DNA from 4 places in the Xanthomonas sp. WHRI 1810A genome. Region 2 is predicted to be linked to each of the others. Evidence: predicted binding sites of a transcription regulator. Region 2 holds the regulator's gene; each other region holds the start of a gene.
What was found. Region 2 encodes FliA, which starts transcription of late flagellar genes. Its sites were predicted from a motif close to TAAAGTTTNNCNNNCNNNGGCCGATAA; they were not measured.

Region 1: a site for FliA is predicted at 1,422-1,448, ahead of ABQX22_RS20655 (methyl-accepting chemotaxis protein). Genes of this name have one in related genera too.
Region 3: a site for FliA is predicted at 2,076-2,102, ahead of ABQX22_RS03640 (methyl-accepting chemotaxis protein). Genes of this name have one in related genera too.
Region 4: a site for FliA is predicted at 1,862-1,888, ahead of ABQX22_RS06265 (methyl-accepting chemotaxis protein). Genes of this name have one in related genera too.

The regions. Positions count from the first base shown of each region.
Region 1 is NZ_JBEGED010000015.1:84,431-87,638, reverse strand. It holds gene ABQX22_RS20665 (LysR family transcriptional regulator) at 1-679, opposite strand, end outside; gene ABQX22_RS20660 (VOC family protein) at 788-1,228, shown strand; gene ABQX22_RS20655 (methyl-accepting chemotaxis protein) at 1,560-3,208, shown strand, end outside.
Region 2 is NZ_JBEGED010000005.1:136,886-140,093, forward strand. It holds gene ABQX22_RS09920 (chemotaxis protein CheA) at 1-95, opposite strand, end outside; gene ABQX22_RS09925 (protein phosphatase CheZ) at 220-987, opposite strand; gene cheY (chemotaxis response regulator CheY) at 1,028-1,414, opposite strand; gene fliA (RNA polymerase sigma factor FliA) at 1,566-2,306, opposite strand; gene fleN (flagellar synthesis regulator FleN) at 2,303-3,136, opposite strand.
Region 3 is NZ_JBEGED010000002.1:80,876-84,083, reverse strand. It holds gene ABQX22_RS03645 (class I SAM-dependent methyltransferase) at 1-217, shown strand, start outside; gene ABQX22_RS03640 (methyl-accepting chemotaxis protein) at 337-1,956, opposite strand; gene ABQX22_RS03635 (cation:proton antiporter) at 2,645-3,208, shown strand, end outside.
Region 4 is NZ_JBEGED010000003.1:38,228-41,435, forward strand. It holds gene tatB (Sec-independent protein translocase protein TatB) at 1-129, shown strand, start outside; gene tatC (twin-arginine translocase subunit TatC) at 126-938, shown strand; gene ABQX22_RS06260 (16S rRNA (uracil(1498)-N(3))-methyltransferase) at 935-1,642, shown strand; gene ABQX22_RS06265 (methyl-accepting chemotaxis protein) at 1,925-3,208, shown strand, end outside.

The DNA of each region.
Region 1 (3,208 bases), on a different contig from region 2:
CCACCATCCGCACCAGCGCTTCCACTTCGTCCAGCTCCAGCCCCGGATTGACCTCGATCTGCTGCTCGCGCAGAAAGCGGCTCACCTGACGCCCGCCGAATGAATGCCGGTCGTAGCGCACCAGGCGGTTGTCCCGCAGCAATTGCAGCGGATCGTCCCCGGTGGTGTGCGGCGGGGCGATCAGCACGAACGGCTCGCGGCGGATCACTTCCAGGTGCAGGTCCTTGGGCAACGCGAACGGCGGGTGAATCAGGATCGCCATGTCGATCTCGCCGGCGTCCACGCTATTGAGCAGGTGCTGCGACACCCCGGGCCTGACCTTGGCTTCGATGGCCGGAGCGTGTTGGTTGAGCCGCACCAGCGCATCGGGCAACAGGCCGGTCTGCACGGTGGCGATGGCGCCGATCACCAGCTCGCCGAAATAGCCGCTGTCGTGCTCGGGTCTGGCCATGCGCTCGAAGATCTCGACGATCTCCCGGGCCATGGGCAGGGCGCGCTGACCTGCCGCATTCAAGGTAGCGCTGCGGCCATTGCGGTCGAACAGGCTGCTGCCCAGGGCTTTTTCCAGGGTGCGGATCTGCGCGCTGATGGCCGACTGGGTCAGGCCGATGTGGTTGCCGGCGGCGACGAAAGTGCCGAGGCGGGCGACGGTCAGCAGGGTTTTCAGTTCGCGGATCATGCAGTGCCCATTGATCAAAATAATTCGTGCTCGGCACGAAAATTATGCGTTTTCAATTCATTAAACAATGGGCAAAGATACGGCCATTCACTACAAAGAGACATCACCGTGACCACACCGACCTCGACCCTTACCCCGTTTCACCTCGCCATCCCGGTCTACGACCTCGCCGCCGCCCGGCATTTCTACGCCAACTTGTTCAACCTGCCGGAAGGCCGCTCCAGTGAGCAGTGGGTGGATTTCGACTTCTTCGGCCATCAACTGGTGATCCACGAACACCCGAAAACCGACTCCCAGGCCCACGCCGGCAGCAACGCAGTGGACGGCCACGACGTGCCGGTGCCGCATTTCGGTGTGGTGCTGGGATGGGAAGTCTGGGAGGCGCTGGCTGAGCGTTTGCGCGGGCAAGGCGTGAAATTCGTCATCGAACCCTACGTGCGCTTCAAGGGCCAGGTGGGCGAGCAGGCCACGATGTTCCTGTTCGACCCGTGCGGCAACGCGCTGGAGTTCAAGGCGTTCAAGGACATGTCGCAGTTGTTTGCCAAGTAAAACCGGCTACCTGTAGGAGCGCGCTTGCCCGCGATTGCGTTGTGTCAGCCTCTGGAGATATCACCGCCAGATCGCAATCGCGGGCAAGCGCGCTCCTACAATCATCGGACTGAAAAACTTAATGATTCAAACACCCGTTTATTCAACCAAGTACACCCCCTTCAATAACTTCCTCACCACTCGTCATTAGCACTAACGCCTTTCTCAAGCCGGCCGACACAGAGTGCAAGCCGCGTCTTCCTTTTGCTGCGCAAGCCTGTAAAAAGCCCAGCGCGCGCCCATCCGGTGGTGCAAACCCCTCGCTGTCAATCTTGGTTATGGACACACACGTATGATCAGAAGTCTTGGCTTCAGCAGAAAAATCCTGCTGGCTGCCGCGTTGATAGTTGTCGTCGCGTTTTCACTCTTTATTGTGGTGAACGACTACCGACAACGTGAAACCCTTAGAACCAGTGTGGACTCTGAACTTACCCAGTTAGGCAGTCTGACCACCCAGAACATTCAAACCTGGCTGGAAAGTCGCACCCAGTTGTTGCACTCCATGGCCCAGCAGATTGCCGTGGACGGCCCGGCACCGACCAGCCTGCAGCGTGCCATCGGCCTGCCGGTGTACCCGGACAACTTCCAGCTCAGTTATTTCGGCGGCAAGGACGGCGTGATGTTCTCCGTCCCCGCCGGCAATCGCGCCGCCGACTACGACCCTCGCGCCCGCGGCTGGTACAAGGTGGCGGATGCGGCGCAGGCCACCATCGTTACCGAACCCTACATCGCCGCGTCGTCCGGCAAACTCGTCGTGACCCTGGCCACGCCGGTGCGCCAGCAAGGGCAGATGATCGGTGTCGCCGGTGCCGACATCTCGCTGGACGCCATCAGCAAGACCATCAACTCGCTGAATTTCGGCGGTCATGGCTACGCGTACATCGTCAGCGCCGACGGCAAGATTCTGATCCACCCCGACAGCAAGCTGGTGCTCAAGAACGTCTCCGACGCCTACCCCAACGGTGCGCCGAAGATCGTGCCCGGCGTGACCGAGATCGAATCCAACGGCAAGGCGCAGTTCATTTCCTTCACCAAAGTCGAAGGCCAGAGCACCGCCAACTGGTACGTGGCGCTGGTGCTGGATCGCGACGCGGCCTACTCGATGCTCAGCGAATTCCGCACCTCGGCGATCACCGCCATGGTCATTGCGGTGGCGATCATCATCCTGTTGCTGGGCTTGCTGATTCGGGTGTTGATGCGTCCGTTGCACCAGATGGGTCGCGCCATGGCGGACATCGCCGACGGCGAAGGCGACCTGACCAAGCGCCTGAACAACGATTCCAACGACGAATTCGGGCAGATGGCCCAGTCGTTCAACCGCTTCGTCGAGCGTATCCACAGCTCGATCCGCGAAGTGGCGTCCACCGCCGGGCAACTGGGTGAAGTCGCCGCGCGGGTGGTCCGCGCGTCCAACTCATCCATGGGCAACTCCGACCAGCAATCCAACCGCACCACCAGCGTCGCGGCTGCCATCAATCAACTGGGCGCCGCCGCCCAGGAAATCGCGCACAACGCCGCCCTGGCTTCGCAACATTCCAGCCAGGCCAGCCAGTTGGCCGCCGAAGGGCAGGGGGTGGTCAGCCAGACCATCACCGCAATGAATCAGCTGTCGGAGAAGATCAGCGAGTCCTGCGTCAACATCGAAACCCTGAACAACAAGACCGCCAACATCGGGCAGATCCTGGAAGTGATTACCGGCATCTCCCAGCAGACCAACCTGCTGGCGCTGAACGCTGCGATCGAAGCGGCACGGGCGGGCGAGGCCGGTCGCGGGTTTGCCGTGGTGGCCGATGAAGTGCGCAACCTGGCGCATCGCACCCAGGATTCGGCGCAGCAAGTGCAGAAGATGATTGAAGAGCTGCAGGTCGGCGCCCGGGACGCGGTGGTCAACATGACCGAGAGCCAGCGTCAGAGCGAAAGCAGTGTGGTAATCGCCAATCA
Region 2 (3,208 bases):
TCCAGCTCGACCAGTTGCTCGGACAGTTGCTCCAGAATCTCGCCGGCCTCAACCAGAAAATCCTGAAGGATTTCTTCATCGGCGCCGAAGCTCATTGGGGGGGTGCTCCTAAAATTTAACCGTCAACCGATCCAGGTCGTGGGCTAAGCCGTCAGTGGGGGTGATCCGGGGGCGGTCAAACATCACGCCGCCGGCTCACCACCGCTGTTGACTCAGAACCTAGAAACCCAGGCTGGATAGCAGATCGTCTACATCATCCTGACCGGATACGACGTCTTCACGTTTATCGGCATGAATCTGCGGACCTTCACCCTTGGAGTGAAGTTTTTCCTGTTCTTTTTGCTGACGGAAGACTTCCTGGTCGTGTTCGATGCCCGCGAAGCGGTCGACCTGGCTGGCCATGAGTACCAGCTTGAGCAGGTTGCTCTCGACTTCGGTCACCAACTGCGTCACGCGCTTGATCACCTGACCGGTGAGGTCCTGGTAATCCTGGGCCAGCAGAATGTTGTTCAGGTGGCCCGCCACTTCGTGGGTCTCCTGCTCGCTGCGGGTCAGGAACGTGTCGACACGGCGGGCCAGGTCGCGAAACTCTTCGGCACTGATCTCGCGCCGCATGAAGCGGCCCCAGTCGGCGCTCAAGGCCTGGGCGTCGGTGGTGAGCCCGTTCATCAACGGGGTGCTTTGCTCCACCAGATCCATGGTCCGATTGGCTGCGTTCTCGGTCAGCCGGACCACGTACGACAAGCGCTCTGTCGCGTCGGTGATCTGAGAGACCTCTTCGGCCTGGGGCATGCTCGGGTCGATCTGGAAGTTGACGATGGCGCTGTGCAGCTCACGCGTCAGCTTGCCGACTTCCTGATACAGGCCGCGATCCCGGGTCTGGTTCAGCTCATGGATCAGTTGCACGGCGTCGCCGAACTTGCCTTTTTCAAGGCTTTCGACCAGCTGCTGTGCGTGTTTCTTCAGGGTTGACTCAAAGTCACCCATTGTCGAATCTTTGGAATCCATAGCGCCCTCGCAGCGAACATCAGCTATTGACGCGCTCGAATATCTTCTCGATTTTTTCTTTCAGTACTTGCGCTGTGAAAGGCTTGACGACGTACCCGTTGACACCGGCCTGTGCGGCTTCGATGATCTGCTCACGCTTGGCTTCAGCGGTGACCATCAACACCGGCAGACTGCGCAGGCGCTCGTCGGCACGCACCTGACGCAGCAGGTCGATGCCGGACATGCCCGGCATGTTCCAGTCGGTCACCAGAAAATCAAACGAGCCGCTTTGCAACATCGGCAAGGCGGTGATGCCGTCATCTGCTTCGGCCGTGTTGGTGAACCCAAGGTCACGCAACAGGTTTTTTATGATCCGCCGCATCGTTGAGAAGTCATCAACGATGAGGATTTTCATGTTCTTGTCCAATTCGACCTCCAAGCAGTCTTTAACGCGTCCAGCACCTGGACGCGCGTTCAATCAATACCGGCACAGCTCGCTGACCGGGCTGCACGAAACCACGACGGGCTTGGCAAATAAATGCGGCAGAACACGACACGCAACGTGCGTTGCGGGTCTGTCAACGTGCTCGCCATTCTCCCAGACGCCCTCGCAAACGCGCGGCGCACTGGCTGTGCAACTGGCTGACCCGTGATTCGCTGACACCCAGGACCTCACCGATTTCCTTGAGGTTCAGCTCTTCGTCGTAGTACAGCGCCAACACCAGGCGTTCACGCTCTGGCAGATTGGCGATGGCCTCGGCCAACGCGCTCTGGAAACGCTCGTCTTCCAGATCCCGCGACGGCTCGAGCGACTGGCTTGCGCCGTCCTCGTGCAGCCCTTCATGTTCGCCGTCCTGTAACAGGTCGTCGAAACTGAACAGCCGGCTGCCCAAGGTATCGTTCAAAATCCCGTAGTAATCGTCGAGACTCAATTGGAGTTCGGCCGCAACTTCGTGATCTTTAGCGTCACGCCCGGTTTTCGCTTCGATTGAACGAATCGCGTCGCTGACCATGCGCGTGTTGCGGTGCACCGAGCGAGGCGCCCAGTCACCCTTGCGCACTTCATCGAGCATCGCGCCACGGATACGAATCCCGGCGTAGGTTTCAAAGCTGGCGCCTTTGGTGGAGTCGTACTTGGTCGACACTTCGAGCAGCCCGATCATGCCGGCCTGGATCAAGTCTTCGACCTGCACGCTGGCTGGCAGACGCGCCAGCAAGTGATAGGCAATCCGCTTGACCAAGGGCGCATAGCGCTCGATCAGCTCATACTGGGAATCACGGGACGATTTGCTGTACATGCGATACCCACTTGCTGTCATGACACTGGCCCTGCGCTGGTCTGATGCACCAGGCGTTCGACGAAAAATTCGAGATGCCCACGCGGATTGGCCGGCAGCGGCCAGGTGTCCACTTTCTGCGCGATGGCCTTGAACGCCAGCGAGCACTTGGAACGGGGAAACGCTTCGTACACCGCGCGTTGTTTCTGCACGGCCTTGCGCACGCATTCGTCGTACGGCACCGCGCCTACGTACTGCAGGGCGACGTCGAGGAAGCGGTCGGTGACCTTGGTCAGCTTGGCGAACAGGTTGCGACCTTCCTGCGGGCTCTGTGCCATGTTGGCCAGGACCCGGAAACGGTTCATGCCGTAGTCGCGGTTGAGCAACTTGATCAGGGCGTAGGCGTCCGTGATCGAGGTCGGCTCGTCGCACACCACCAGCAGCACTTCCTGGGCGGCGCGCACGAAACTCACCACCGACTCGCCGATCCCGGCAGCGGTGTCGATCACCAGCACGTCCAGGTTGTCGCCGATGTCGCTGAACGCCTGAATCAGCCCTGCGTGTTGCGCCGGGGTCAGGTGGACCATGCTCTGGGTGCCGGACGCCGCCGGCACGATGCGGATACCGCCCGGGCCCTGCAGCAGGACGTCGCGCAGCTCGCATCGACCTTCAACGACGTCGGCAAGGGTGCGTTTTGGCGTAAGCCCCAGCAGCACGTCGACGTTGGCCAGACCCAGATCGGCGTCCAGCAACATGACGCGGCGTCCAAGCTCGGCCAGCGCCAGTGAAAGGTTCACCGACACGTTCGTCTTGCCTACGCCACCTTTGCCACCGGTCACTGCAATAACCTGTACGGGATGCATGCTGCCCATGTTAATTGTTTACCTTGTCTTGCTTAGACCTAAGCCACATGTCGGGCTGCACGTTCGTGGTACGAACAATGC
Region 3 (3,208 bases), on a different contig from region 2:
CAAACTGCCGGAATTGCTGACCGCCGATGGCACGGTGCTGGCCTGCATGAACGACCCGGCCATGAGTGCCAGTTTCCTCATCGAAGGCGTGGAGCGCGAGGCCCCGAGCCTGCGATTCGTGCAGCGGCTGGACAACCCGCCGGAGTTTCCGGATGCGGAGCCGGAGGGCGGATTAAAAGCGTTGGTCTTTACACAGCATGTGATGAATGACGAATAACCGGTTGGAGCGAGGCTTGCCCGCGAATCGTTGTTCCAGCGACACATTTGCATAGTCGTCACTGGCCATTCGCGGGCAAGCCTCGCTCCAACAGATCAGGGCAGCTGCCGGAGGCGCTTTTAAGCACTCAACCTCGATATCACGTCATTGAGCCCTACCGACAACTGATGCAGGTTGCCGCTGGCGACCTGGGTGCGGGTGACGTTGTCCTGGTTGGTGGTGGCGATGGCGGTGATTTCCGTGAGGTTGCGCGAAATGTCTTCGGCCACCGACGTCTGCTCCTCGGCCGCCGTGGCGATCTGGCGGTTCATGTCGCGGATCGATTCCACCGCGGCGGTGATGCGCTGCAGCGAGCTGCCGGCCAGCGCCACTTGGTCGACACTTTCCTGGCTGCGGGCCTGGCCGTTTTCGATGGCCAGGGCGGCATCGGTGGCACCGGTCTGCACCGAGTGGATGATCTGATTGATTTCAGCGGTGGACGCCGCCGTGCGCTGGGCCAGGGTGCGGACCTCATCGGCCACCACCGCGAAACCACGCCCGGCATCCCCTGCCCGCGCCGCTTCAATGGCCGCGTTCAACGCCAGCAGGTTGGTCTGCTCGGCGATCCCGCGAATCACTTCCAGCACTTTGCCGATGCGCCCGCTGTCGGTTTCCAGACGGCGGATGACCTCGGCGGTGTTGCTGATTTCATTGCGGGTCTGGTTGATGGCGGAAATGGTCGCGCCCATCACCTTGTCGCCTTCCTGGGAACAGCGATCCGCTTCGTCTGCCGCCTGGGAGGCTTCGGCCGCATGGCGCGCGACTTCCTGCGCGGTGGCCGACATCTCGTTCATCGCGGTGGCCACCTGATCGGTGCGTTCGAACTGCTCCAGCGTGCCCTGGGCCATCAGCGCGGCGATGGCGTTGAGCTCGCCGCCGGCGCTGTCCAGGTCGGTGGTGCTGCGCTTGAGGCGGGTGAAGGTGTCGGCGAGAAAATCGCGCAAGGTGTTGGCGGCCACAGCCAGGCGCCCCAATTCATCCCGGCGGTTGATGCTGACGCGCTCGCTGAACTTGCCTTCACTCAATTGCGCGACGTACTCGATCAGCATGCGGATCGGGCCGACGATGTTGCGGTTGACCACCCACAGCGTGAGCAAGCCCACCAGCAAGGCGGATGCGAGCATGACCACCGTGCCCAGCAGGATGGTGCGATCAGCGGCGGCGCTGATGGCTATCGATTGTTGGTCACTTTGCTTGCGCAGCTCGGTCACCAGTTCGGTCATCTGCTCGCTGGCGGCGCGGTCCACGCCCTTGACCGCCTGATCCCCGGCCACCGGGTCACCGTTGGCGGCGACGAAGGCATCACGGCCCTTGCGGTAGGCGGTGCCGAGGGTGCGGTGTTCTTCTTTGAGACGTTCAATGCGGGTCTTGAGCGCCGGGTCGATGCCCTGCACGCCACTCAGCTGTCCGAGGGTCGCCTGGACCGCGCGCTCCTGCTCTTCGAACTGGCCCCAGAACTTGTCGCGGTCGGCAGGCAGCTTGCCGCGCAGCAACACGTTCTTCCATTCCTGGACCTGCACCTTGAACTGCAGGTTGGCCTGGTCGATCAGTTGCGAGCCCTGCAAGGGCCCGTCCAGCAGCCCGCGATACGCCTGCACGTTGCTGGACAGAAAATGAAAACACGCCAGCGCAATCAACAGCACCAGCACCAGGCTTGCGCTGAGCAACGCCAGAATCTGGAATTTAAGGGATTTGGACATACGGGGAATCTCGCCGGGAAAGGACCGCTGTCTCCGGAAAAAACCCGGAGGCTGAAAACACCGCCACCTCCCTGTGGCCCTGTCCGGAAAGCGTTCCGCAACAGAGGCTTACCTAGCCTCCATCGACCTGCTGCAGCGGTTCTTTAACCCCGTGGCGTCGCACCCGACGGTCGGTCGACAACCTCGGCCCAGCGTCCAACCGTGGGAGGGCGCTTGCTCGCGATGAGGCCGGTACAGCCGACACATCGTCTGCGTGTCGAACATCCACTCGCGAGCAAGCTCCCTCCCACAGATCGTGCTGAATGCGCCGCTGCGGGTTCCGGCAACCGGCATTGATCGTTCCCACGCTCCGCCTGGGCATGCATTCAAAGACGCTCCGCGTCACGGCCGGGACGCGGAGCGTCAGGGGCGGCGTTACCACGCAGAGCGTGGGACGATCAGCACAACATCGGCCCAGCGTCCAACCGTGGATGACCTGTTGGAGCGAGGCTTGCCCGCGAAGAAGCCGGCACGGGCGATACATTTCCAGCGTCTGGACACCCTTCGCGGGCAAGCCTCGCTCCAACAGTGACCCACCGTCGGACGCGTTATCTGGCTGCGTCACCCCGCCGCAACAAATTGTCTCAACTATCCCGTCACGAGGCAGTCACACACAGAACGAGGCACCCCCCACGCATATCGAGGCCCAATGAGCTTTATTCTTTGCATGACTGTGCTCGGCGTCTTGTTGATGCTGCTCGCACTGACGTCCTCTTACTTGCGCTGGCTGCCGGTGACCACTTCGGCGGTGTGCCTGGCGTTCGGTTTCGCCATCGGCCCCATGGGGCTGGACGTGATGAAGCTAGACGTGCGCACCTCCTTTGAATGGCTGGAACGCCTGACTGAAGTTGCGGTGTTGTTCTCGCTGTTCAGCACCGGGATCAAACTGCGCCTGCCGTTCAACAGCAAAGCGTGGGCCGCGGCGTATCTGCTGGCCGGCCCGGTGATGCTGCTGACGATCCTGGGCACCTGTCTGGCGGCGCACTACCTGCTGGGGATTTCCTGGGGCATTTCGTTGCTGCTGGGGGCGATGCTGTCGCCAACCGACCCGGTGCTGGCCGGGTTGGTGCAGGTCAACAACGCGCAGGATTTCGACCGGGTCAGGTTCGGCCTGTCAGGCGAGGCCGGGATGAACGACGGCACCGCCTTCCCTTTCGTGATTTTCGCCCTGGCGTTTCTGGGCATGCACGACGGCAATTTCGACTGGGTGCAG
Region 4 (3,208 bases), on a different contig from region 2:
GAAACCGCGTCGGTGAACGCCGAACCTGTCCATCCGGGCCCTGCTGCCGAACCGGCGCCTGTCCCTCCCGTGCCGGTGCAACGTGCGCCTTCCGCCAACGATTCGTCATTGCCACCGCGAGCCCCATGAGCAATATCCCGGAAAACGACCAGCAAATGCCGCTGATCTCGCACCTCACTGAACTGCGTTCGCGCCTGCTGCGGTGCGTGTTGGCGATCTTCGTGATCTTCGGCTGCCTGTTCTACTTCACCCAGAAGATCTACACCTTCGTGTCGGCACCGCTTCGGGTGTTCCTGCCCGAAGGCGCGACGATGATCGCGACCGACGTCGCATCGCCCTTCATCACGCCGTTCAAACTGACGATGATGGTGGCGCTGTTCCTCGCGATGCCGGTGATCCTTCATCAGGTCTGGGGCTTTATCGCACCCGGTCTGTACAAGCACGAAAAACGCGTCGCCGTGCCATTGCTGGTGTCCAGCATCGTGCTGTTCTACGCGGGCATGGCGTTCGCGTATTACCTGGTCTTCCCGCTGATCTTCCACTTCTTCGCCAGCGTGACCCCCGAAGGGGTGTCGATGATGACGGACATCGCCAGTTATCTGGACTTCGTCATGACGCTGTTCTTTGCCTTTGGCGTGGCGTTCGAGATTCCGGTGGCCGTCGTGCTGCTGGTGTGGATCGGCATCGTCGACGTCAAATACCTGAAGAAGATTCGCCCGTATGTGGTGATCGGCTGCTTCGTGGTCGGAATGATCCTGACGCCGCCGGACATCTTCTCCCAGACACTGCTCGCGGTGCCGATGTGGCTGTTGTTCGAAATCGGGGTGCTCTGCAGCTCGATGATCACCAAGCGCGGTGATCATGAGGACGACAAGGCCGCTGAAGACGCACAGGACGAGAAAGACAAACAGGATCAGCCGCCAGCGACTCAGTTGTGAATCTGCTGCTACTGGAAGACGCTGACTTCATCGCGGCGGATCGCGTCGTTTTGCGCGATCGCCGCTTCAAGCACATGCAGGACGTCCACCGCTCAGTGGTGGGCGACACCCTGCGTGTCGGGCGAGTGGGCGGCTTGATGGGCAGCGCCGCGGTGCTTCGGCTCGAGCCCCAGGAAGCCGAGCTGTCCGTCAGCTTTGATGATCCGCCGCCTGCCAAGCTGCCGCTGACGCTGCTATTGGCGCTGCCACGGCCCAAGATGCTGCGTCGGTTGTTTCAGACCGTTGCCACCATGGGTGTGCCTAAAATCGTCCTGCTCAACAGCTACCGCGTCGAGAAGAGCTTCTGGCAGACGCCGTTTCTGGAACCTGAGGCGATTCGTGAGCAACTGATTCTGGGCCTGGAACAGGGCCGGGACAGCGTGCTGCCTGAGATCGTCATCGAGAAGCGCTTCAAGCCCTTCGTCGAGGACCGGCTGCCTGCGCTGGTCGAGGGCACGTTAGGCCTGGTCGGTCACCCCGGTGATTTCCCGGCGTGTCCCCGCGCGGTTGAACAACCCGTCACCCTGGCCATCGGCCCCGAAGGTGGCTGGATACCCTACGAAGTCGAGCTGTTGCGCAAGGCCGGGCTGCAACCGGTGCAACTCGGTGAACGCATCCTGCGCGTCGAAACAGCCGTCACCGCCCTCCTCTCGCGCCTGTTCTGACCCCTTTGCAGGCAAAGCCATACTCCAACAAGGATCCCGGCAGCCTCCCCGATGCCGAGCCCACGCAAATTTTTGTGGGAGGGAGCTTGCTCGCGATGCGGCGTGTCACTTCCCTGATATGTCCCGGATGTACAGCGATCGCGAGCAAGCTCCCTCCCACCGTTCTGCGTCAACGCCCCATTTCACAAGCACGCTTCATCCGGTAATCGTCCACAGCCCTTCAGTTCCGCCGCCCGGCGCCGATGCACAGACATCAACGACAACACTGCTGAAGGAATCATCATGACTCGCTGGTTTGCCCAACGTCTTGCCAATGCAAGTGTCAGTCTCAAGCTGGGTATCGGCTTTGGCCTTGTGCTCCTGCTCACGGTGATCACCATGCTTGCCGGCTGGTCCGGTGTGAACTCGGTGATCGTGCGAGGCGACAAGCTGGGCAATATCTCGCAGGTCAGCGAAAGCACCCTTGAGCTGCGCATCGCGCGGATGGTCTATGACGCGAAATTCACTCCCGAAGCTGCCGCCGAGGTAATCAAAACACTCGATCAGCTCGATGCTGCGGTAAAGACGGCGCGGGCGAGCATTACTGGCGTTGACGACCTCAAGCGACTGGATGCACAAACGCAGGCCGCCGCTGACTATCGACGCGCGTTTGATGACATGGCCAAGGCTATCCAGGCCCGCGAAGCCACTCGGGTCAATCTGGGCGCAACGGCCGACGCTGCCGTGGATGAGGTCGGCAAGATCGAGGGTGCTCTGCTGTTGCAAGACGACATCCTTCAGTACAACAGTGCGGTAGACGTCAGCAAAAAGCTTCAGCAGGCACGCTTCCAGGTACGCGGTTACACCTACAGCGGCAACCCGGATTTCGAGAAGAACGCAACGGGTGCCATTGACGATGCCCAGACCGGGATCGACACCTTGGCGGGCGAAATTTCGTCGCAATACCTGCCGCAGTTGCAGCGTGCGTCCGTCGCGCTCAAAGGCTATCGCGGGGCCGTCGGCGCCTACCGAGAGGCGCAGCTGGCCAGCAGGCAGGCGCTGGACAGGATGAACGTGCTGGGCCAACAGTTGCTCGACACCAGCGACCAGTTGAACGCTTCCCAGAATGTCAAACGCGACGCCGACAGCGAGAGCGCCAAGACGACATTGATCACCGTGACCGTGTTGGCGCTGCTGCTGGGCCTCATCGCCGCATGGATCATCACCCGCCAGATCACTCATCCCCTGCGCGACACCCTGGCGGCGGTCGACCGCGTTGCCTCCGGCGACTTGACCCACAACCTTGATGTTCAGCGCCGGGACGAGTTGGGCAAGGTGCAGAGCAGCATCCAGCGCATGACCGTCAACCTGCGCCAATTGGTCAGCGGCATCAGTGACGGCGTGACCCAGATCGCAAGCGCCGCCGAAGAGTTGTCAGCGGTCACCGAGCAGACCAGCGCCGGGGTCAACAGCCAGAAAGTGGAGACCGACCAGGTCGCCACCGCCATGCATGAAATGGCGGCGACGGTGCAGGAAGTGGCGCGCAACGCCGAGGAGGCCTCTGAAGCCGCCGTTGCAGCCGACCAG